DNA from 2 places in the Pseudomonas sp. Marseille-Q7302 genome. Region 1 is predicted to be linked to the other one. Evidence: riboswitches for the same ligand, from Rfam matches in the RefSeq annotation. Region 1 holds a riboswitch; the other holds the start of a gene.
The links. Region 1 has a riboswitch for cobalamin ahead of cobO (cob(I)yrinic acid a,c-diamide adenosyltransferase). Riboswitches for the same ligand answer to the same signal wherever they lie in the genome.

Region 1 (11,587 bases):
CCTGCCAGCGCAGGTCGTGGCGTTCACCCACGACGAAGCGATCGCCCTGGAAATCCCAGCGCTCCACCTCGGCGGTTTTTTCGGCGCCTTCACCGACCAGCAGGCGATTGAAGGAATTGGGCGAGGTACCGCGCACCCGAGAGGAGAGGGCGGTGCCGGCCTGGACGATCCAGACCTCGCGGGGCAGGGTGGGGTATTGCCGGCTCAGCGGCAGCACATAGGGCAGGTGGATGTGGCCACCCATCACCAGGTCCAGACCGGCATCGGCCCAGGTGGCGAGGGCGTGGTCGGCGTTATGCTGCAGGTTGCTGAGGTCGCTGAGTTCGAGGGCGCCAAAGGGCTGATGGGCGATGACGATGCGCAGCTTGTCCGGCCCGGCGCGGCGCAGGCGCTCGGCCACGCGCTCGATCTGTGCGGTGCTCACCGCACCGTCCTTGTGGCGCTGCGGAGCGGTGGTGTTGAGGCCCACCAGCAGCAGCTCGTCGTTCTCGAAACTGGGCTCCAGATCCCCACCGAAATGGCGGCGATAGTTGCCATAGGGCGTCAGGAAACGGGCGAAGACGTTGTACAACGGCAGGTCGTGGTTGCCCGGGATCACCAGGGTGCGTGGGATGCCGTAGCTTTCCAGGCGTTCGACGAACACCTTGGCGGCGGCGAATTGCTCGCGCCGGGCGCGCTGGGTGATGTCCCCCGAGAGGATGAGGACATCGGCGCCGTGTTCGCGGACATGGGCTTCCAGGGCCGCGACCACGGCAGGTTGCTCGGTGCCGAAGTGAGTATCGGAGATTTGCAGAAGGGTCGTCATGAGGACCTGGTTTCCAACGGATTCCCCTTTACGACCGCAACGGGCGCCAAGCTATCCAGCAATACTGTCTAAAGGCTAGTTCAAGGCCTGCCAGCCACGCGCAGCAGCCTTGAACCCTCTTTTAGACTTCGCCGTCGTGGTGCCAGGCGTCATGCAGGTCGGAGGCGTTGGCTTCGCCGACTTCGGCGCGGGCCTTGAGCCAGTCCAGCAGGGCGGTACGGTCTTCCTCGGTGGGCGAGGTGTAGCGCTTGTTGGCCATGATGGTGCCTTCGACCCAGGCGTTGTCGAAACCGCCGATGTAGTCCAGCTTGCGCTCTTCGACGTAGTCGATGAAGTCACCCAGGAAGGTGTCCAGATCGTCTTCGCTGAGTTCGTTCTTGAAGCTCACCTTGATTTCGAAGGCAAGCTCCTGGAACTCGCCCAGGTACTGCTTCTTGCGCAGGCGACGCTTCATGCGGCTCAAACGGGGATCTTGGTTGGTATCGGTCATGGCGAAGGCCTGGATATCGATGAAAGGGCAGGCATTATCCCTGGCGTTGGTCGGTAATGCCAATGGTGACCGCCGGGAGGGGCGGTTAGCATGACGGTTTTGGCTGCGACCAGAGCGCGCAGGGGTGGAAGGATGACGGGCAAGACGAGAAGCCGCTCCGGTAGCGTGACCATCCGCGACGTGGCCAGCCTGGCCGGCGTCGCACCGATCACCGTCTCGCGGGTGGTGAACGCGCCCGCAAGCGTCAAGGCGGCCACCCGTGAGCGGGTACTGGCCGCCATAGCAGCAAGCGGCTACATGCCCAACCTGGTGGCTGGGGCCTTGGCCTCCAATCGCAGTCGATTGGTGGCGGTGCTGGTGCCCATGCTGACCAATCCGCTGTTCGCCGACAGCTACCAGGCGGTGGCCGAGCGACTGGCTCAGGCCGGGTATCAGGTGTTGCTGGGCGTCACTGGCCACGATCCCGAGCATGAAGAGGCGCTGCTGGCGACCATTCTCAGCCGGCGGCCGGATGGCCTGATCCTGACCGGCGTTGATCACACGCCGGCCAGCCGTGCCCGGCTCCAGGCGGCGGGCGTACCGGTGGTGGAGACCTGGGATCTCAGCGCGGAGCCCATCGATCAGGGGGTGGGGTTTGACCATGAGGCAGTGGGCGCGCTGCTGGCCGAGCGGGCTAACGCTGGTGGTTATGCCCAGGTCGCCCAGGTGGCGGTGGACGACCCCCGCGGTACCCGGCGACGTCTGTGCCTGAGTCGGGCCCTGGCCACCCTCGGCATCGCCGAGACGGCGCCGGCGCTATTCACCGGCCTGCCCAGCCTGGAGCAGGGGCGCCAAGCCCTGTGCCAGCTGCTCGCCCAAACCAAGGTGCGGCCGCTGCTCGTGGTCTGCACCTCCGACACCCTGGCCCATGGCGTGCTGACCGAGGCCCTGGCGCAGGGGCTGGCGGTGCCCGGCGACGTGGCGGTGATCGGTTTCGGCGACATGGCCTTCGCGGCCCATACCCTGCCTGCCTTGACCACGATACGGGTGGATGCCACGGCCTTGGGGCACACGGCAGCGGAATTGTTGTTGGCCCGTCTGGCGGGTAGTGATGGAGAGCCACAGCAGCGCGACCTGGGTGTCGAGTGGATCGAGCGCGGTAGCGCCTAAGGACAGGTGGCGGTTGTCAGACGACTTGTTGGGCGCTAGGGTGATTGAAATGGTAGCGGTACCATTTTCGCTCAGCAGAGGAGGAGCCGGATGAAGATCGTGATGATTGGTGAAGCCGCCACGCACCAGGAGGCGCTTGCCAGGGACCTGGTCGGCCCGGCCACCTTTATTACCTTGCCGCGGGAAGCCCATAAGTCAGCCACCTGGGACGAGCGAATCGAGGACGCCGATGTTCTGGTCGCCATGCGTCTGCAGCGTTCAACGCGGGCGCCCAGGGTACGGCTGCTGCAGGTACCTGGCGCTGGTCTAGATGGCATCGATTTCGGAGTGCTGGCAGCGGACTGTCGCGTCTGCAACGTCTTCGAGCACGAGATTCCCATGGCCGAATACGCCCTGGCCTGCCTGCTGGATCATGAGGTGCGCCTGGGTGAGGCCCAGGCGGCCTTCGCCAGCGAGCGTTGGACCCATGCCTATCTGGGGCGCCAGCCGCGTGGTGAGTTGCAGGGCAGGACCCTGGCGATCCTGGGTTTCGGCAGGATCGGCCAGGCGGTGGCGCAGCGGGCGCGGGCCTTCGGCATGCGCATCCTGGCCATCACCCGTAGTGCCCGCGACGGCCGGGTGCCCGCCGGGGCCGATGCTGCCCTTGCGCCCGAGGCGCTGAACGAGGCTCTGGGCCTGGCCGATTACGTAGTGCTGGCCTGTCCGCTGGACGAGACCACCCGGGGCTGTTTCGGCGCTGCCCAGTTCGCCGCCATGCGGCCGGAGGCCGTGCTGCTGAACCTGGCACGGGCGGCGGTGGTGGAAGAAGCCGCCCTCTATCAGGCGCTCGCCGACCGGCGCATCGCCAAGGCGTACCTGGACGTCTGGTACCGCTACCCCAGTGGCGAAGGCGATCTCGTGGCACCCGCACGGCATCGCTTCGAAGAACTGCCCAATGCCGTCTGCACGCCGCATGTCTCGGGTTGGACCCACGGGCTGTTCGCGCGCCGCTATGCCTTCATCGCCGCCAACATCGAACGCCTGCGTCGGGGCGAAACGCTGCTCAATCAGGTCCACGGACCTCGCTAGAGGAGGCGCCGTGCGCATCACTCGCATTGAAACCATGAGGCTCACGCAACTGCCCAATCTGCTCTGGGTGGAGATCCACACCGACAGTGGCCTGGTCGGTCTGGGTGAGACCTTTCGCGGCGCCGAAGCGGTGGAGGCGCAGATACACTCGCTTTGCGCGCCACTGCTATTGGGTCGCGATCCCCTGCAGATCGAAGCCCACAGCCGGGCGCTGCTGCGTGGCTATCTGGGCTTCAACGGCAGCGGCGTGGAAACCCGAGCGGCTTCGGCGCTGGATATCGCCCTCTGGGACCTGTTCGGCCAGGCTATGGGCGTGCCGATCCATCAGCTGCTGGGTGGCCAGGTCCATGAGCGGATGCGCGCCTACAACACCTGCGCCAGTCCCAACTTCAATACCGGTGGTGAGCAGCGCCGGCTGATCGCCAAGGGCGAGGCCCGCGTGGCCGGTCGCTACGATGATCAGGTGGCGGCGGTGGAAAACCCGGGCGAACTGGCCCAGAGCCTGATGGACGAAGGGTTTGCCGCCATGAAGATCTGGCCCTTCGATGCCTTCGCCCTGGCCAGTGGCGGCCAGTATCTATCCAGCACCGACTTGCGCCAGGGTCTGGAGCCCTTTGCGCGCATCAGGGAGGCGGTCGGCGATGGCATCGAGGTGATGTGCGAATTCCATTCCTTGTGGAATCCGACCTGCGCCCTGCAGATCGCCCGAGCACTCAAGGACTACAACATCTTCTGGGCGGAAGATCCGATCAAGATGGATCACGTTCAGGGGTTGGCGGATTTCCGGCGGCTGGCGGGCATTCCGGTCTGCGGCAGCGAGACCCTGGCGATGCGCGGTGCCTTCCGCGATCTGCTGGCGGCCGATGCGCTGGACTATGTGATGGTGGACCTGTCCTGGTGCGGTGGGTTGAGCGAGGCACGCAAGATCGCCACCTTGGCCGAGGCCTATCAGAAGCCCATCGCCCCGCACGATTGCACCGGACCGGTGGTGCTGATGGCCTCGCTGCATCTGGGGTTGGCCTCAGCCAATGCCATCTTTCAGGAAGTGGTGCGAGCCTATCTGGCGGGCTTCTATCGTGAGCTGGTCACCGAGCTGCCGGTACTGGAGCAGGGCTGGCTGCTACCGCCAACCGCACCGGGCCTGGGCACCGCCCTGCATCCGGCGCTGCGTCAGCGGCCGGACCGGATCGGGCGGGTATCAACGCGGTAAGGGGCTCAGGCGGCCATGGCTGCGCAGGCATCGGCGCAGGCTTCACAGGCCTGGGCGCAAGCCTGGCAGTGGTCGGCCTTGTGCTTGCCGCATTCGGCGGCGCAGGCGCGGCAGGTCGCCACGCAGAGGGCACAGGCTTCGGCCAGGCGATCGCTGCCGCGCTGCATGAAAGTGGCGGCCAGACGGCAGGCGTCGGCGCAGTCACGATCCAGGCGCACGCAATCGCGCATCATGTCCAGATTGGCTTCACCCAGACAGGCGCTGGCGCAGGTTTCGCACGCGGCCGCGCAGTCGAGGCAGGCCTTGATGCAGGCAGCGAGGGAGGATTCGGTCATGGGTATCTCCTGGCAGTGGGGTGCTAAGGGTGGACCCGGCCGCCGGCCGCCGAGTTCGGCCCGCGCGATCGATTGACGCTCTCTCGGGTAGTCCGTACCCTGCGCCCTTGCACGTGGTGCCCCGTTTGAGCCGGGGTGAAACAGGGAAGCCGGTCGAGCCGGCGCTGCCCCCGCAACGGTAGTTGAGTAGCAGCTGCGCGAGACCCACTGGCCCCGGCCGGGAAGGGGCGCAGCGGGTGCCCGAGGGTATCGACTCACCAGCCCGGAGACCGGCCACGCTTGCGTTCATCTCGGCGATGCGGAGGGCGTCGTGCGGCGTCGCCACCTGCCTTGCGCGGGCGGCGTCTCTGCCCGTTTCTCCGTCGCGCCCGCACCCGGAGAACCGCCATGACCGACACCCCTGATTCGAACAGCCCCGAGCGTGACGAGCGCCATCGCGCGCGCATGGTGCGCAAGAAGGCGGTGATCGACGCCCGGATCGCCGATGCCCAGGACGAACGCGGCCTGCTGCTGGTGCACACCGGCATCGGCAAGGGCAAGAGCAGCTCCGCCTTCGGCATGGCGGCACGCGCCCTCGGCCACGGCATGCAGGTCGGCGTGGTGCAATTCATCAAGGGCCGCCGCGACACCGGCGAGCAACTCTTCTTCAGGCGCTTCCCCGACGAGGTGCGTTACCACGTCATGGGCGAGGGTTTCACCTGGGACACCCAGGATCGTGCCCGCGACCTGCAGTCGGCGGCCGCGGCCTGGGCGGTGGCAGTGGAGCTCTTGCGCGATCCGGCCATCGGCCTGGTGCTGCTAGACGAACTCAACATCGCCTTCAAGCATGGCTATCTGGAGGTCGACCAGGTGCTGGCCGATCTCGCCGGGCGCCCGGCGCACCAGCATGTGGTGGTGACTGGCCGCGGCGCGCCGCCGGCCCTGATCGAAGCCGCCGACACCGTGACCGACATGAGTCTGGTCAAGCATGCCTTCCAGGCCGGCGTCCGCGCCCAGCAGGGCATCGAATGGTAGGCGAACCGCGGCACTGCCCGGCGCTGCTGATCGCCGCCCCGGCCTCCGGTCAGGGCAAGACCAGCGTCACCGCCGCCCTGGCCCGGTTGCATGCACGCCAGGGTCGGCGGGTGCGGGTGTTCAAGTGCGGCCCGGATTTTCTCGATCCGATGATCCTCGCCCGTGCCAGTGGCGCCCCGGTCTACCAGCTCGATCTGTGGATGATCGGCGAGGCCGAGAGTCGGCGCCTGCTGTGGGAAGCGGCGGCGGAGGCGGACCTCATCCTCATCGAAGGCGTCATGGGGCTGTTCGACGGGCAGCCGTCGGCGGCGGACCTGGCCGAGCGCTTCGGCGTACCGGTGCTGGGGGTGATCGACGCCGCGGGCCTGGCGCAGACCTTTGGTGCCCTGGCCTATGGCCTGGCCCACTATCGGCCGAGCCTGCCGTTCGCCGGTGTGCTGGCCAATCGCAGTGGCAGCCCGCGGCAGACGCAGCTGATCCGCGGCAGCCTGCCGGAGGGCATGACCTTCTTTGGCAGCCTGCCAAGAGATGCCGGCATCGAGCTGCCCAGTCGCCACCTGGGGCTGATCCAGGCCGACGAGGTCACCGACCTGGATCGCCGCCTGGACATGGCGGCCGATGCCCTGGCCGCCAGCTCCGACATCGAATTGCCGCCGCCAGTGGCCTTCGCCGCGCCGGAGCCGACGCCGGTCGAACCGCTGCTGGCCGGGGTGCGCATTGGCGTGGCCCGCGATGCGGCCCTGGCGTTTCTCTACCAGGCCAACCTGGACTTGCTGCGCGCCCTGGGCGCCGAGCTGCAATTCTTTTCCGTGCTCGCCGACTCGACGCTGCCGGAAGCGGACAGCCTCTATCTGCCGGGCGGCTATCCCGAGCTGCACCTGCAGGCGCTGTCCAATAACCTTGGCATGCGCGCTGCCATTCGCGCTCACCATGCCGCCGGCAAGCCGATCCTCGCCGAGTGCGGTGGCATGCTCTATCTGCTTCAGGAGCTGACCGACAAGGCCGGTGAGTCCGCCGCCATGCTCGGTCTCTTGCCGGGCAGCGCACGGATGCAGGCCCGGCTGACCGCCCTGGCCCTGCAGTCGGTGGAGTTCGCGCAGGGCACCTTGCGCGGCCACACCTACCATCATTCCGCGCTGGAGTCGCCCGAGGCACCCTGGGCGCGGGGTCTGTGCCCCAATGGTAAGGCGGTGGCCGAGGCGGTCTATCGAGACGGTCGCCTCACCGCCAGCTATATTCACTTCTACATGCCGTCGGCACCCGCCGCGGCCGCCGCGATGTTCAAGCCGTGACCACGACACCCTATACCCCTGCCGAACAAGCCGCCGTCTACCGAGCCATCGCCGAGCGCCGCGACATGCGCCATTTCTGCGGTGGCGAGGTGCCTCCCGAACAACTGGCCCGCCTGCTGGGTGCCGCCCACCAGGCCCCCAGCGTCGGGCTGATGCAGCCCTGGCGCTTTCTGCGCATCAGCGATCCGGTCTTGCGCCAGCGCCTGCACGAGCTGGTGGAGGAAGAGCGCTGCGCCACCGCCGAAGCCCTCGGCGAGCGCAGCGATGACTTCATGAAGCTCAAGGTGCAGGGCATTCTCGACTGCGCCGAGGTGCTGGTCGCTGCCCTGATGGACGGGCGCGAAGCCCATATCTTCGGCCGCCGTACCCTGCCGGAGATGGACCTGGCCTCGCTCTCCTGCGCCATCCAGAATCTCTGGCTGGCCGCGCGTTGCGAAGGCCTGGGCATGGGTTGGGTCTCGCTGTTCGACCCGGAAGCGGTGCGCACCCTGCTGGAGATGCCCGAGGGGTCCCAGCCAGCGGCCATCCTCTGCCTGGGGCCGGTGGAAGCCTTCTATCCGCGACCCATGCTGGAGGAGGAGGGCTGGCGTCAGGGCCGCCCGCTGGAAGAACTGGTCTTCGAGAATCGTTGGGGCCAGAAGCCATGATGCTGGCCTTCGCGGTCGTCGGCGGCATGCTGCTCGACCTGCTGCTCGGCGAACCCCGGCGGGCCCATCCCCTGGTGCTGTTCGGCCGCTACGCCGACAGCCTCGAAGCGCGCTTCAACCCCGGTGGCCGTGGCTGGCGCAGTCATGGGGTGATGGCCTGGAGCCTGGCCGTGCTGCCCTGGGTGCTGCTCACCGCCTTGCTCTGCCAGATCGGCTGGCTGGCCTGGATCATCCAGCCTCTGGCACTGTATCTGGCGGTGGGACTGCGCAGCCTGGGCGAGCACGCCGAGCCGGTGGCACGTGCCCTGCAACGCAACAACCTGCCCGAGGCGCGGCGCCGGGTCGGCTACCTCGTCAGTCGGGAGACGGGCGAGCTGGACGAAACCGCTGTGGCCCGCGCCGCCACCGAATCCGTACTGGAGAATGGCAGCGACGCCGTCTTCGCCGCGTTGTTCTGGTTCGCCCTGCTCGGCGCGCCGGGCGTGGTGCTCTATCGCCTGGCCAATACCCTGGACGCCATGTGGGGCTACCGTACCCCACGCCTGGAGCGTTTCGGTTGGGCTGCGGCGCGCCTGGACGATGTGCTCAACTATATTCCCGCGCGTCTGGTCGCCCTGACCTATGCCGGTCTTGGCCGCTTCTGGAGCGCCATCGAAAGCTGGCGCTCCCAGGCGCCGCTGTGGGACAGCCCCAACGCTGGCCCGGTGATGGCCGCCGGCGCCGGGGCCCTGGGGGTGAGCCTGGGCGGCGCTGCTCGCTACCACGGCGAATGGCACGAGCGTCCGTTGTTGGGTCGCGGTCCGGCCCCTACCTTCCTGGCCATCACCCGTGCCCTCCAGCTGGTACGACGCGGCGCCTGGGTGTGGACCTTGCTGATCGCCCTGGGAGGACTGCTGCTTGCTTGAGCACGGCGGTCGACTACGGCGCGCGGCGCGCACCTACGATATCCCCCTAGCCGACTGGCTGGACCTGTCTACCGGACTGGCCCCCTGGCCCTGGCCATTGCCCGAGATTCCCGCCAGTGCCTGGGCGCGCCTGCCCGAGCCCGATGACGGCCTGGTGGACGCCGCCTGCAGCTACTATCGTGCGTCCGCGCTGTTGCCAGTGGCTGGTTCCCAGGCTGCCATCCAGGCGCTGCCTGTCTTGCGCGCGCCTTCGCGAGTCGGGGTGCTGGCGCCCTGTTATGCCGAGCACGCCCTGGCCTGGCGTCGCGCCGGCCACGAGGTGCTGGCGTGGAGCGAGGAGCAGATCGCGACCGGGCTCAACCAGCTGGACGTACTGGTGGTGGTCAACCCCAACAACCCTACTGGGCAGCGCCTCTCACCTGCGCGGCTGCTGGACTGGCATGCCCGCCTCGAAAGGCGGGGCGGTTGGCTGGTGGTGGACGAGGCCTTCATGGACCCTACGCCAGGTGCAAGTCTCGCGCCCTTCAGCGATCTGCCCGGGCTGATCGTGCTGCGCTCCTTTGGCAAGTTCTTCGGGCTGGCCGGCATGCGCCTGGGCTTCGTGCTTGCCGCGCCGGACTTGCTTTCGCCGCTCGATGAGCATCTCGGTCCCTGGACGGTCAACGGGCCCAGTCGTCATCTTGCGCGGCAGCTGCTGGTCGACCAGACGGCTCATGAGCGCCAGCGTGAGGCGCTTCGGCAAGCCGGCGAGCGCCTGGCGGCGGTGCTCGCCGGGCACGCCCTCGACCCTAGCGGTGGCTGCGCCCTGTTTCAGCTGCTGCAGCGCCCGGATGCCACGGCCCTGCACGAGCACCTGGCGCGCCAGGCCATCCTTACCCGCTTGTTCCCCGACCTTGGCGCCCTGAGATTCGGCCTGCCGGGCGACGAATCCGGCTGGCAGCGCCTGGACCAGGGGTTGGCCAGCTACCGGAGTCCCCTATGAGTACGCTGATGGTGCAGGGCACCACGTCCGACGCCGGCAAGAGCACCCTGGTGGCCGCCCTGTGCCGCTGGCTCTATCGCCAGGGTGTAGGGGTAGTACCCTTCAAACCGCAGAACATGGCGCTCAACAGCGCGGTGACCGCCGACGGTGGCGAGATTGGCCGGGCCCAGGCGGTCCAAGCCCAGGCCTGTGGTCTGGCGCCCCATACCGACATGAATCCCGTGCTGCTCAAGCCCAATACCGACGTCGGCGCCCAGGTGATCATCCATGGCCGCGCCGTCACCAGCATGGACGCCAAGGCCTATCACGCCTACAAGCCCGTGGCCCGCGAAGCGGTACTGGCCTCCCATGCCCGGCTGGCCGAGCGCTTCGAGGTGGTGCTGGTGGAAGGCGCCGGCTCGCCGGCCGAGATCAACCTGCGCCAGGGCGACATCGCCAACATGGGCTTCGCCGAGGCGGTGGACTGCCCGGTGCTGCTGGTGGCGGACATCGATCGTGGCGGTGTCTTCGCCCATCTGGTCGGCACTCTGGACCTGCTCGAACCGAGCGAGCAGGCGCGTGTCGCCGGCTTCATCATCAACCGTTTCCGCGGCGACCTGGCCCTGCTGCAACCCGGGCTGGACTGGCTCGAAGCCCGCACCGGCAAACCGGTGCTTGGCGTGCTGCCCTATCTGCATGACCTGCACCTGGAGGCCGAAGATCGCCTGGCCACAGGCCAGGTCGCCAAGCAGGGACCCCGCTTGCGGGTGGCGGTGCCGGTGATGCCACGGCTGAGCAATCACACCGATTTCGATCCCCTGCGTCTGCACCCCCAGGTGGAATTGCTCTTCGTTCGGCAGGGCGAGGCCCTGCCCGCGGCGGATCTGATCATCCTGGGCGGCTCCAAGAGCGTGCGCAGCGACCTGGCCTTCCTGCGCGCCCAGGGCTGGGACACGGCCATCGCCCGCCATCTGAGATACGGCGGCCGAGTACTGGGTATCTGCGGCGGCTTCCAGATGCTGGGCGAGCGCGTCGCCGATCCCCTCGGCCTGGAAGGTGCCCCCGGTGACAGCGCCGGTCTGGGTCACCTGGCTATGACCACCGAACTGGCGGCGGAAAAGCAGCTGCGCAACGTGCGCGGCTGGCTGTGCGACGGCGACGCCGAGGTCGCCGGCTACGAGATTCATGCCGGCGTCAGCCAGGGAGCGGCGCTGGAGCATCCGGTGCTGCGCTTCGACGATGGTCGCGTCGATGGCAGCCTCAGCGCAGACGGCCAGGTGCTGGGTACCTACCTGCACGGCCTGTTCGAGTCGCCCGCTGCCAGTGTCGCGCTGTTGCGCTGGGCGGGTCTGGCCGAGCCGCAGCAGCTGGACTACCACGCCTTGCGCGAACGCGATCTGGAGCGCCTGGCCGACCTCGTCGAACACCATTTGGACACTGGGCGCCTGCGCGCCCTCTGCGAGCTCTAGATGCGCGAACTCATTCTTGGCGGCGCTCGCTCCGGCAAGAGCGCCCTGGCCGAGCGCCTGGCTGCCGACTGCGGACTGGCGGTCACCTATATCGCTACCGCCGGGGGCAGCGATGCCGAACTGGCGCGCCGCATCGAACGCCACGCGGCGCGTCGGCCCGCGCACTGGGCGCTGGTGGAAGAGCCCCTGGCGCTGAGCGAACGCCTGCAGGCGCTGGCCGCGCCAGAGCAGTGTCTGCTGGT
Region 2 (11,587 bases), 890 kb from region 1:
ATCGGCCGCATCCAGATCCGTGACTCCTTCAGCCTGGTGGAGCTGCCCGAGGAAAACCTGGAGCGTCTGCTGACCAAGCTCAAGGACACCCGCGTGGCGGGCAAGGCCCTGCGCCTGCGTCGTTATCGCGAGGATTGATCCCCGCGGTCACATGAAAAAGCCCCGGATATCCGGGGCTTTTTTCTGCCTGCAGGAAAGCGGTCGGCTAGAAGATCACCTTGTCCTTGAGCTTCTCCGCCGCCAGCTGCAGCGCCTGGATGACCCGTTCCTTGTCGTAGTTCTGGATGTTGTTGGTATCCAGGTACATGGAGAAGCCCGGCAGCTCGTGCTCGACATAGCTGGGCGACGCGCCCAGGTCGCGCCGGAAGTCGACCACCTGGTAGATCTGTACCGGCTTGCTGAAGCCCTTGACGGTGATCCAGCTCTTGTCACGGCACATGATGGTGTCCTTGATCAGCGAGTAGGTCTCGTGGCTGATCAGGATCTCGCCGGCGTCCGCGGCGTTTTCCAGGCGGCTGGCCAGGTTCACTTCGCGACCGATGATGGTGTAGTCCATGCGCGTGCTGGAGCCGAAGTTGCCGACCGTGCAATAACCGGTGTTGAGGCCCATGCGGATTTCCAGGGGCTTGTTGATGCCCTGGCTGCGCCACTGCTGGCGCAGCACCTTCATGTGCTTGCGCATGGCGATGGCCATGGAGACCGCGGCCACGGCGTCCTTCTTGGCACCCTGGCTGTTGGCGTCGCCAAAGAACACCATGACGCAGTCGCCAACGAACTTGTCGATGGTCCCGCCGTATTTCACGGCGATCTTCGACATTTCGTTGAGGTAGTTGTTGAGCATGTCGGTGAGGGCTTCGGCCTCGAGTTCTTCGGACAGCTCGGTGAAGCCCTTGATGTCGGAGAAGAACACCGTGATCTTCTTGCGCTGGGTGCCCAGGGCGATGTGCTGCTTGCCGGTGAAAATGGACTCCCACACCTGAGGGGAGAGGTATTTCGCCAGGTTGTGCGCGAGGATCGCGGACTTCTCCTGCTCGCGCTTGAGGTCGTCGTTGATCTGTATGAGGCGCTTGCGCTGCCTATGCAGGAAGTAGCCGGTACCCCAGAGGTGCAGCATGGTGCCCACCACGCTGGTGACGGCCACCAGCAGCGGACTGGTGAGGTCGACGCCCTGGAAGAAGGTGGCACTGCCCAGCGCCGCGGCACTGGTGGCGAACAGCAGGCAGAGACCGAGCAGGCGCGGACCGCCTCGCAACATGCTGGTGTAGCCCAGCATGAACAGCAGCATCAGGGTGGGCATCAGCGGGAAGCGCAACACCACCGCGGCCATGCCGACATGGATGGCATCGATGGCGGCCAGCAGGATATCGGTCTGGGCGCCACGATCGCGCCTGAGCTTCAGGCTCAGGGTCTGGGCCACATGGGGATAGAGCAGGGCATAGGGGATCAGCCACAGGCCCACGGCATCGGCTTGGGTGTAGTAACCCGCGGTGACGCTGGCGGCGGCGATCAGATAGGCGAATACCCGAGCGTAGTAGACGCCCAGGCTGTCACCGGATGCAGCGAGGAACCGGTTGAGCGCAAACTTCATCTGTCGGGTCCGTTTCGAAAAAGGCGAGAGGTCGGGATAACTCCGTTCGCGACGATGAAAGCGGCCGGGTTTTCTAGCTGTCGCGATCTTAGCTGACCGCCTGGGTGGCGGCCAAGAATGTCAGCAATTCCGCTGCTGTGACATCGAAAATCACCAGTCGTCCCTGGGGTACACTGCGGCATCTTTACAGGAGAGACGCTATGGATGCCCTCGCAGCCCTTTGCAACCGCGCCTCGGTCGGTCGCCTGACCGAACCGGGCCCCACCCCCGAGCAACTCGAGACACTGCTGCGCGCCGCGGACCGTGCCCCGGACCACAAGCTGCTGCGCCCCTGGCGGCTGATTCTGGTGTCTGGCGAGGATCGAGCCGCCCTCGGCGAGCTCTATGCCGAAGCCCTGCGTCGCCGCGAGCCCGAGGCGGATGCTGCCGCCCTGGACAAGGCCCGACGCATGCCGCTGCGGGCGCCCCTGGTGATCGCCGTCGTCGCCGCGCCCCAGGAGCACCCCAAGGTGCCCCTGCAGGAGCAGATCATCACCGCTGGCTGCGTCGCCCACGGTCTGGTCAATGCGGCCTTCGCCCTGGGCCTGGGCGCGGTTTGGCGCTCCGGTGAATTCAGCTACGACGCCTGGGTGCTGCAGGGCCTGGGGCTGACCGATAACGAGCAGTTGGTGGGCTACATCTACCTGGGCACGCCGGAGGTGGCGCCGCGAGTTCCGGCGGCGCGCGATCTGAGCGCCCAGGTCAGCCATTGGCCAGGACCGGTCTGAGTGGCAGGGTGACGGTAGCGAGAAAGCCGCCGTCCGGGTGGTTGCTCAGGTGCAGCTCGCCACCATGGCGCTCAATGGCACGCCGGGCGATGGCCAGGCCCAGGCCGTAGCCAGTGGCCTGCTGCTGGTCCGAGCGAAAGAAGGGCTCGCCCAGGCGCGGTAGGTCCTCGGCCCTGACGCCGGGGCCGTGGTCGCGCACCTGGATGCGCACTTCGCCTTCCGCCACTGCCGCGGAGATGATGATGGGCCGTGTCGGCGGATTGAACCGCAGGGCATTGCGCAGCAGATTGTCCAGGGCGCGCTCCAGCACATCCGGCCAACCGTCCAGGCGCAGGGCGAGGGGAACGTCCAGTTCGATCCGCTGCTGGGGCGCGCTGAGCTGGGCATCCTCGACCAGACCTTCGAGCAGCGGGTGCAGTTCCAGCTGCTCGGGTGGGCCCGGATCCGCTTCCTGGCGGGCGAGGGCGAGAATCTCGCCGATGAGAGTTTCCAGGCGATCGCATTCCAGGGTGAGGCGCGGCCACATGTTGCCCAGGTCGTGGGGATCGGAGCGCTCGGCCAGTGCCAGGGCGATGCGCAGGCGTGCCAGGGGTGAACGCAATTCGTGGGACACATCGCGCAGCAGCTGGCGCTGGCTGTCGATCAGGCGCTGCAGATGGGCGCCCATGCGATTGAAGTCTCCGGCCAGCACGCCCAGTTCGTCCTTGCGGCGCGCAAGACGCGCCAGGGTGTCCTGCTGATAGGCGGTCTGGCCGAGATCGTGCACCGCGCGCCGCAGGTGATTGAGCGGCCGGGTCAGGCTCAGGGTCAGCAGCAGGCTGAAGAGGGTCAACACCACGGTGGCGATGGCCAGCATGCCGACCGGCCAGAACAGACTCTGACGGCGCCAGGCGCCTAGCTCGGGCGTGGGCAGGTGATAGATGAACAGGTAGTTCTGGCCACTGGAACTGGTGTATTCGTCGGTCAGCCGTCGCCAGGGCAACGGACGGTTTGGATCGCGGGCGCCGGGGCCGGGGCGCTGCTGACGCTGCGGCTGGTCAAGATCCTGGTCGAAGATGCGCGGTGGCAGGGTGCCGCGCACCAGGGGCGAGCCGTTCTCGCCCAGCACCAGCACATCGATGCCATAGCGGCCTTTGCGCTGTTCGAGCAATCCTTGGGCGGCGGCGGGGCCTTCGTTTTCATAGCGTTGTACCCACTGTTCGGGCAGGTCGCGCAAGCCGGGATGCTGCGCGAGGATCCAGGAGTCCTGATCGGCCAGGTGGCCGAGCAGCATGGTCAGGCCCACCGCGGACAGGATGGCCAGCCAGAAGGTGGCGAAGATGCGCCAGAAGAGAGAGCGAAAAACCATGCGGTCGCCTTGAAACCTGCTTTTATCCTGTTGCGGGTCGGCCAGACTGCGTCGGAAAGGCCTGGGTCGTCAGCCCGGTCGGAGTGCTCACTTACCAGTGGTAACCGTGAGCGCAGGTCCGGTCCGCTTTTCAGGTGTTTTCGCGGGGCCGCCTAGGCCTTGTCTGACTCTAGCGCGCGAGATTGGGGGCAGGCTCTTGGTTGGGCGCTGCGCCGAGGACCATCGGCGCAGCGGGTGGGGATTACGAGGACTTGTGGTCCTGCTTCCACTGCTGGAACTCGGCCCACTCCCTGGCGCGATCCTCCCGCTTCTTTTCCATTTCGTCGAAGCGCTTCTGCTGATCGGGCTTGAGGAGGGCGCGAATGGACTGACGAGTCTTGTCGCGGTTGCCATCCAGCTGATCATGCAGGGCCTTGCGCTGATCCTCGGGCAGCTTGTCGAGATAGCTTTTGACGATCTCGCGCTGCTGCTGACGCTCTTCGCCCATCAGCTTGCCGACCTGCTCGCGTTGCTCGGCGGTGAGCTTGAGGCCGCGCAGGGGGCCGCCGCCACGGGGGCCGCCATCCATCAGCTTCCCGTGGGGCGGCGGGGTGATCTCAGGGCCGTCCTGGGTGGCGGCCAGGGTCAGGGTCGGCAGCAGGGCGGCGAACAGCACGGCGGGCATGAGCTTGCGCATCGGGGAAATCTCCTTGGGATGACCGGTGCAATACCGGATGGGCCCAGTCTAGGAGCGGGGGGAGTCAGTGGCGGTCAGCGGGCGTAAAGAGGGGGTAAAGGCGACGTGGCGGTGCTAGACGCTGTAGTAGTAGCCGCGACCGCGCAGCGCCAGGATGCGTGGACGGCCATCGGCGTGGCTACCGAGCTTGCGCCGCAGATTGCTGACGTGCATGTCCAGGCTGCGATCATAGAGTGTCAGCTTGCGACCGAGTGCCACCTGGGCCAGGGCCTGCTTCTCCAGGGGTTCTCCGGGCTGGCGTAGCAGGGCTTCGAGGATGCGACTCTCGGTGAGGGTGAGGGTGATCTCGGTTTCGCCGATGTTGGCCACGCCCCGTGCCAGGCTCAGCGACAGGTCGCCCAGTTGTAGGCGTGCTGCCGGCTGGGCCGGATGGCTGCGCCTGAGGATGGCCCTCAGGCGTGCGGTGAGTTCGCGCGGATCGCAGGGTTTGGCCAGGTAGTCGTCGGCGCCCAGCTCCAGGCCGAGGATCCGGTCCAGTGGTTCGCCACGCCCCGACAGCATCAGTACCGGCAGTTGCGGATGATCGCTGCGCAGCTGCTTGAGCAATTCCAGGCCGCTGCCGTCGGGCAGCATCACGTCCAGCACCACGACGTCCGGCGTCGCGTCGCGCAACTGGATGCGCGCGTCGCTGCCGGCGTGGCAGGCGGTGACCTCGAAGCCTTCCTGTTTCAGCCAGGCGCCGAGCAGCTCGCACAGCTCCTGATCGTCGTCGATCAGCAGAATCTGACTCATGGGATCAATCTCGCGGTTCATCCATCGGTTGCAGATGGCGCGCCAGATAGAGGCCCTGACCGAGCATGAATACCAGGGTCATCGCCAGGCTGCCGAAGACCTTGAAGTCGACCCAGAAGCTTTCGTAGGTGAAGGCCACATAGAGATTCGCGCAGCCGCAGACGATGAAAAAGATGATCCAGGCGATGTTCAGGCGCGTCCAGATCGGCGCGGGCAAGCGCACCGCGTGGCCCAGCATGCGCTGGATCAGCGGTTTGTCGCCAATGAACTGACTGCCGAGGAAGGCGAGGGCGAACAGCCAGTTCACCACCGGCGCCTTCCACTTGAGAAAGGTCTCGCTGTGGAACGCCAGGGTCATGCCGCCAAATACCAGGCAGGCGATCAGGGTCAGCCACTGGCTCTTCTCCAGCCGGCGCTGGGTCGCGTAGATCACGCCGTAGACCACCAGAGAGGCAATGATCAACACCGCGGTGGCACTGAAGATGCCGCCCAGGGTGAAGGCGTGCCCGGCGAATTCAACCGGACGCGGATCGAGCTTGTAGACCAGGAAGAACAGCAGGAGGGGAATGAAGTCGATGAATTGTTTCATTAACGCAGCCGATAGCAGTGCATCGCGGCATAATACCCGATGAAGCCGAAGGAGAAAGCCCATGCGTATCGACCTGCACTGTCATACCACTGCGTCGGACGGCGCCTTCGCGCCCGCCGAGGTCGTCAGAAGGGCTCATGAGCGCGGGGTACAGCTGCTGGCCATCACCGATCATGACACCCTGGACGGTTACGCCGAAGCGCTGGAAGCGGCGGATGGCCTGGGTCTTCGCCTGCTCTCCGGGATCGAGATGTCCTGTACCTGGGGCGGGGCGACCTTGCATGTGCTGGGCTACAACTTCGATCCCGAAGCGCCGGCGCTGAACGCCGCCCTGGAAGCCTTGCACGAAGGACGCTGGGAGCGTGCCCGGGAAATCGACCGGCGGCTGGCGGCCAAGGGCATGCCCGGCACTCTGGAAGGCGCCCGGGCGGTGCAGTTGGCGCTGGGTGATAGTCGCAACGCGCCGGCACGACCCCACTTCGCCGAATACCTGGTACAGGCCGGTCTTGTCCAAGACCGAGGCGACGCCTTTCGCAAGTGGCTGGGCGGCGGCAAGCTCGGCGACGTCAAGCAGCACTGGCCGACCCTGGCCGATACCCTGGCCACCCTGAAGGGCGCCAAGGCCTGGATCAGCCTGGCGCACCCCCTGGCGTATGGCTTCACGCGCACCAAGCTGCGCAAGCTGATCGGCGAATTCGTCACCGGTGGCGGCCATGCCATCGAGGTGGTCAACGGCATACAGCCGGCCGAGCAGGTCGGCACCCTGGCAATTCTGGCGCGGGAATTTGGTCTGATGGTGAGTGCGGGCAGCGATTTCCATGCGCCAGCCGATTGGTCGGACCTGGGCATGTACCGTCCGTTGCCCGAAGATCTGCCGCCCCTCTGGGCGCGCTTCAGTCAACCGCTGTACCCTCAGAATCGGGAACCCCAATGAGCCAGTTCATCGAGATTCATCCGCAGAATCCCCAGCCGCGGCTGATTCGTCAGGCCGTGGAAATCATCCAGTCCGGTGGTGTCATCGCCTATCCCACCGATTCGTCCTATGCGCTGGGCTGCCGAATCGGCGAGAAGAGTGCCGTGGAGCGGATTCGCCGCATCCGCCAGCTCGACGACAAGCACAACTTCACCCTGGTGTGCTGCGATCTCTCGGAGCTCGGCATCTATGCCAAGGTGGATACCAGCGCTTTCCGCCTGCTCAAGGCCTATACGCCCGGGCCCTATACCTTCATCCTCAACGCTACCCGCGAGGTGCCGCGGATGCTGCTGCATCCCAAGCGGCGCACCATTGGTGTTCGGGTGCCCCAGCATCCCATCACCCTGGCGCTGCTGGAAGCGCTGGGCGAGCCGCTGATGAGCGTGAGCCTGATTCTTCCCGGGGATGAGGACGCCCTCGGCGATGCCTGGGAAATCCGCGAGCGCCTCGACCACTTCGTCGACCTGGTGATCGAAGGCGGACCCGGTGGCTTGCAGCCGTCCACCGTTATCAGCCTGGCCGACGACGAGCCCGAGGTGATCCGTGTCGGTGCCGGTGATCCCACGCCCTTCATGATCGAAGCATGAGCGAGGCCCTGGATCCCCAGCTGCTCGAACCCGAGCAGCTGCGCCTGGCGCTGGTGTATGGCGAGGCCTTCACCGAGCTGCCCCAGGACCTCTATATCCCGCCGGATGCGCTGGAGGTCTTTCTCGAAGCCTTCGAAGGTCCGCTGGACCTGCTGCTCTATCTGATCCGCAAGCAGAACATCGACATCCTCGACATCCCCGTCGCCGAGATTACCCGGCAGTACATGAGCTATGTCGAGTTGATGAAGGCGGTGCAGCTGGAACTGGCCGCCGAGTACCTGCTGATGGCAGCCATGCTGGCGGAGATCAAGTCGCGCATGCTGTTGCCCCGTGCCGAAGGCCTGGAAGCCGAGGAAGAGGATCCGCGCGCCGAACTGATTCGCCGGCTGCAGGAGTACGAACGCTTCAAGAAGGCCGCCGAGGATCTCGATGACCTGCCGCGCGAGGGGCGTAACTTCGTGGTACCCACTTTGCCGGCGCCCGAGGCGCGTGCGCGCAAACTGTTGCCCGAGGTCGAACTGGGCGAGCTGCTGCTGGCCATGGGCGAGGTGCTGCGCCGGGCGGATCTCTTCGAGAGCCACCAGGTGACCCGTGAGGTGCTGTCTACCCGCGAGCGGATGAGCCAGGTGCTGGAGCGACTCAAGGACGGCGCCTTCGTGCCCTTCGTCGCCCTGTTCACCCAGGAAGAAGGCCGTCTCGGTGTGGTGGTGACCTTCATGGCCATCCTCGAACTGGTCAAGGAATCCCTGGTGGAGCTGGTCCAGAACGAAGCCTTCAGCCCCATCCATGTCCGCGCCCGGATCAGTGGCGCCGACGCCGAAGTGGCGCCTCAGGAATAGGCCAGGGCCGCCGTGGCGGCCGCGCTCTTGCGCTTGCTCACGCGCAATCGGGCACCTTCGCCAGCCGCCCTCAATGCCGCGGCCTCGGCAATGCTCGAGCTACCGGTGTGTTCCAGCGCGACAACGCTGGGTGAAAGGACGCCGACCTGCTGGGCCAACTGCGCCGCCGTGAAACCGAGCAGTGGCAGGTGCCAGCGCTCGGCGAGGGCGCATAAGGCCCCTTCTTCCAGTCGACTTTCCACCGTGGCCAGGGCCGTCAGGGCGGTGATTTCGCACTCGGCTTCCTGCAACACCGACTGCGCCAGTTCGGCGAGTTCGTCCAGCGAGCAGCCCCGCCGACAGCCCAGGCCCAGAACCCGTTTCATGGGTGCGAAGCACCCTGACGGCGAAACAGCCAGCTGCAGGCCAGTCCCAGCAACAGCCAGAACGGCAGATTGCTCGCCAGCACGGCGATCTGGAAGTGCCGCTGCAGCTCGTGCGGTGCCAGGCTGGAATGCTCGATGGGCTGGGGCGCACCTAGCACATGCGGCAATACCAGCAGACCCAGAGCGATGATCTTGTAGCCGGGATGGCGGGCGAAGACCAGCAGGGCGAGGGCGGACGCGGTGGCCCCAGCGGTGCCGATCCACCAGGTTTGCCTTAGGGTCAGGTCGGCTGCGGCGGTCCCTGGCAGTTCCGGTGGCAGGCCGAGGCTGGGCGCGAGGCAGAAGGTGGCATAGCCAGCCAGTCCCCACAGCAGGCCCTGGTAGGTTCGGTGCGGCGTGCGCAGATTGAACAGGCCCGCCAGGACCAGGCCGAAGCCCACAGCCACCACCAGGTTGCCGCCAAAGGTGGCCAGGGTGCGTGGCCAGCCGTCTTCCGGCGACCAGGCTTCTGCGCCGTGCTCATGCTGCTCCGTCATGACCGGTGCCTCGACCTGTACCTCATAGGTTTCCGCCTGAAGGATGAGCGGGGTCAGCCAGAGGCTCTGCAGGACGCTCAGCAGAAGGGCGGCGAGCAGGCCGGCCACGCCGGCACTGAAGGCGATACGCTGAAACATGCCGATCTCCTCTTAGTGGCAGGGGAAGCCTTCGCTGTGGCGGGTGTCGTGGGCGCCGTTGTGCAGGGCCTCGACATGGGAAAAGCCGGCCAGGAACACCAGGCCCAGGCCAAACAGGCAGGCGAGCAGGGTGGCCGTCAGGCGTTGGGTGCGGGTACTGGTCTGGGGCAGGGCGGTGGTGGAGCGGGCAGCGGTCATGACGAGGCCTCGGAGTCGAAGCGGCAGGGACGCGCCTAGGCAGCGGGCCGGTAGGCAGCCGCCGTCCAGCACGACCGCCCACCGCGGGTTGCTTGAAAGCGACAGGCCGGTCTCCGGACTCACGAGGGTCTTGCGGGGGCGGGCTTGGCAGCGCTCGGCCCGGCGTTGTCGAATCCTTCTCCGCAAGGCTCATCTACACCCTGTAAATGACGCTTGCTACGAAGGTTTCGTCTTGCCGTGCGCGGGCTCGCTCAAGATCGCATTCCCGTACGACTACCAGGATCGCCTTCCCCAAGCTTGCCGGCCGGGTGGCATCGTGATCCTGCGCTCGTCTACCGTTGCGGGGGCAGTGCCGGACTTGGACCGGCTTCCCGTTTCACCGCGACCCATGGCGGAGTCGCGACACCTGAAGCAGGGTCGAGCAGACCACGCGGGTCGTCCGACGGTCAAGCCTGTCCGATTGACACCCCGGCGGGGCACTCGTAGCCTGTCGGGCTTCGAGGTGCTCTTGTCCGCAAGAGCTTGAAAGGGAACGCGGTGCGACACCGCGGCTGCCCCCGCAACTGTAAGCGGCATCTTCAGCCTCTCCACAGAGCCTGTTCATAATGTGCTGCGCGTCGATCAACTGCGTTGAAGATGCTTTCGGAATGCTCATTTACCATTCGTAAACTCGAGCGCGAGTCCGATCCGCTTCCTTAAGCATCTTCGCCTTGTTTGACTCTAGCTCGCGAAATCATGAACAAGCTCTAAGGCCACTGCTCACGCGGGAAGGCCGGAGTCGGGCGCCGTGAGCCAGGAGACCTGCCTCGCTAGTTTTCCATACGCAACCGGGCGGGGTGATCCGGGCTGCCACCAGGGCCTCGCCAGCGTGCGAGCGTCCGGCATGCCTGCCCGCCTTTTCTCGCATTTCACCTAAGGGCAGCCCATGAAAACCCTGGCCAAGACCCCCGTCACCATCGTCACCGGCTTCCTCGGCTCCGGCAAGACCACCCTGTTGCGCCACATGCTCGACCATGCCGAAGGCCGCCGCATCGCGGTGATCGTCAATGAATTCGGCGAACTGGGCATCGACGGGGAGATCCTCCGTCAGTGCAGCATCGGCTGCACCGAAGAAGAAGCCCAGGGTCGAGTCTTCGAACTGGCCAACGGCTGCCTCTGCTGCACCGTGCAGGAAGAATTCTTCCCGGTCATGAAGGAGCTGGTGGCGCGTCGTGGCGACATCGACCACATCCTCATCGAGACCAGCGGCCTGGCCTTGCCCAAGCCGCTGGTGCAGGCCTTCCAGTGGCCGGAGATCCGCAACGCCTGCACCGTGGACGCGGTGATCACCGTGGTCGACAGTCCGGCGGTGGCTGCCGGCACCTTCGCCGCCCACCCCGAGCAGGTGGACGTCCAGCGCCGCCAGGATCCCAACCTGGACCACGAGTCGCCGCTGCATGAGCTGTTCGAAGACCAGCTGGCCAGCGCCGACCTGGTGATCCTCAACAAGGCCGACGGCCTGGATGCCGAGGCGCTGGCCCGGGTCCGCGCCGAGGTGACCGAGGAATTGCCGCCGGCGGTCAAGGTGGTGGAAGCCAGTCGCGGCGTGCTGCCGTTGTCGGTGCTGCTGGGGCTGCAGGCCGAGTCCGAGGCCCATATCGACAGCCGTCCGACCCACCACGACCTCGAGGGGCATGAAGACCACGATCATGACGAATTCGACTCCTTTGGTGTCGAATTGCCCGAGGTCGCCGAAGCAACCCTGCTGGCAGCGCTGACCGAGGTGGTCAAGCGCCATGGCGTGCTGCGGGTGAAGGGCTTCGCCGCCATTGCCGGCAAGCCGCTGCGCCTGCTGGTACAGGGAGTCGGCACCCGTTTCGACAAGCATTTCGACCGGGCCTGGCAGGCGGCGGAACCCCGTCGCACTCAACTGGTGCTGATCGGCCAGGAGCTGGACCAGGCGGCGATCACCGCTCAGCTGCGCGCTGCGGTGGCCTGAACCTAGATGCATCTGCTGCGTACCCAGCCGGGCGGTTTCGTCCCGGACGATGGCATTGCCCACCTGGCGCAGACGCCGGGTGAAATCGTCGTCCTCTGCAGTGGCGACTCGCATCTGGCGCTCCTGGCCGAGGCCACCCGCACTCTGGATGACGGCTATCCCAGCCTGCGCCTGGCCAACCCCATGCAGCTGCAAAACCACGCCTCGGTGGAT

Region 2: another riboswitch for cobalamin. It lies ahead of ACWPW1_RS12155 (CbtB domain-containing protein); the one in region 1 lies ahead of cobO (cob(I)yrinic acid a,c-diamide adenosyltransferase).

What each region holds. Positions count from the first base shown of each region.
Region 1 is NZ_CBCOPK010000001.1:1,696,623-1,708,209, forward strand. It holds gene ACWPW1_RS07775 (metallophosphoesterase family protein) at 1-805, opposite strand, end outside; gene ACWPW1_RS07780 (YggL 50S ribosome-binding family protein) at 927-1,295, opposite strand; gene ACWPW1_RS07785 (LacI family DNA-binding transcriptional regulator) at 1,428-2,444, shown strand; gene ACWPW1_RS07790 (2-hydroxyacid dehydrogenase) at 2,535-3,512, shown strand; gene ACWPW1_RS07795 (mandelate racemase/muconate lactonizing enzyme family protein) at 3,523-4,722, shown strand; gene ACWPW1_RS07800 (four-helix bundle copper-binding protein) at 4,728-5,057, opposite strand; cobalamin riboswitch at 5,155-5,349, shown strand; gene cobO (cob(I)yrinic acid a,c-diamide adenosyltransferase) at 5,445-6,071, shown strand; gene ACWPW1_RS07810 (cobyrinate a,c-diamide synthase) at 6,065-7,363, shown strand; gene bluB (5,6-dimethylbenzimidazole synthase) at 7,360-8,010, shown strand; gene cbiB (adenosylcobinamide-phosphate synthase CbiB) at 8,007-8,915, shown strand; gene cobD (threonine-phosphate decarboxylase CobD) at 8,908-9,897, shown strand; gene ACWPW1_RS07830 (cobyric acid synthase) at 9,894-11,345, shown strand; gene cobU (bifunctional adenosylcobinamide kinase/adenosylcobinamide-phosphate guanylyltransferase) at 11,346-11,587, shown strand, end outside.
Region 2 is NZ_CBCOPK010000001.1:2,588,460-2,600,046, reverse strand. It holds gene ACWPW1_RS12215 (DEAD/DEAH box helicase) at 1-138, shown strand, start outside; gene ACWPW1_RS12210 (adenylate/guanylate cyclase domain-containing protein) at 206-1,588, opposite strand; gene ACWPW1_RS12205 (nitroreductase family protein) at 1,789-2,355, shown strand; gene ACWPW1_RS12200 (sensor histidine kinase) at 2,330-3,703, opposite strand; gene ACWPW1_RS12195 (LTXXQ domain protein) at 3,945-4,379, opposite strand; gene ACWPW1_RS12190 (response regulator transcription factor) at 4,494-5,171, opposite strand; gene ACWPW1_RS12185 (septation protein A) at 5,176-5,760, opposite strand; gene ACWPW1_RS12180 (PHP domain-containing protein) at 5,822-6,694, shown strand; gene ACWPW1_RS12175 (L-threonylcarbamoyladenylate synthase) at 6,691-7,320, shown strand; gene ACWPW1_RS12170 (segregation and condensation protein A) at 7,431-8,159, shown strand; gene ACWPW1_RS12165 (cobalamin biosynthesis protein) at 8,150-8,524, opposite strand; gene ACWPW1_RS12160 (CbtA family protein) at 8,521-9,198, opposite strand; gene ACWPW1_RS12155 (CbtB domain-containing protein) at 9,211-9,396, opposite strand; cobalamin riboswitch at 9,484-9,821, opposite strand; cobalamin riboswitch at 9,880-10,219, shown strand; gene cobW (cobalamin biosynthesis protein CobW) at 10,322-11,374, shown strand; gene cobN (cobaltochelatase subunit CobN) at 11,381-11,587, shown strand, end outside.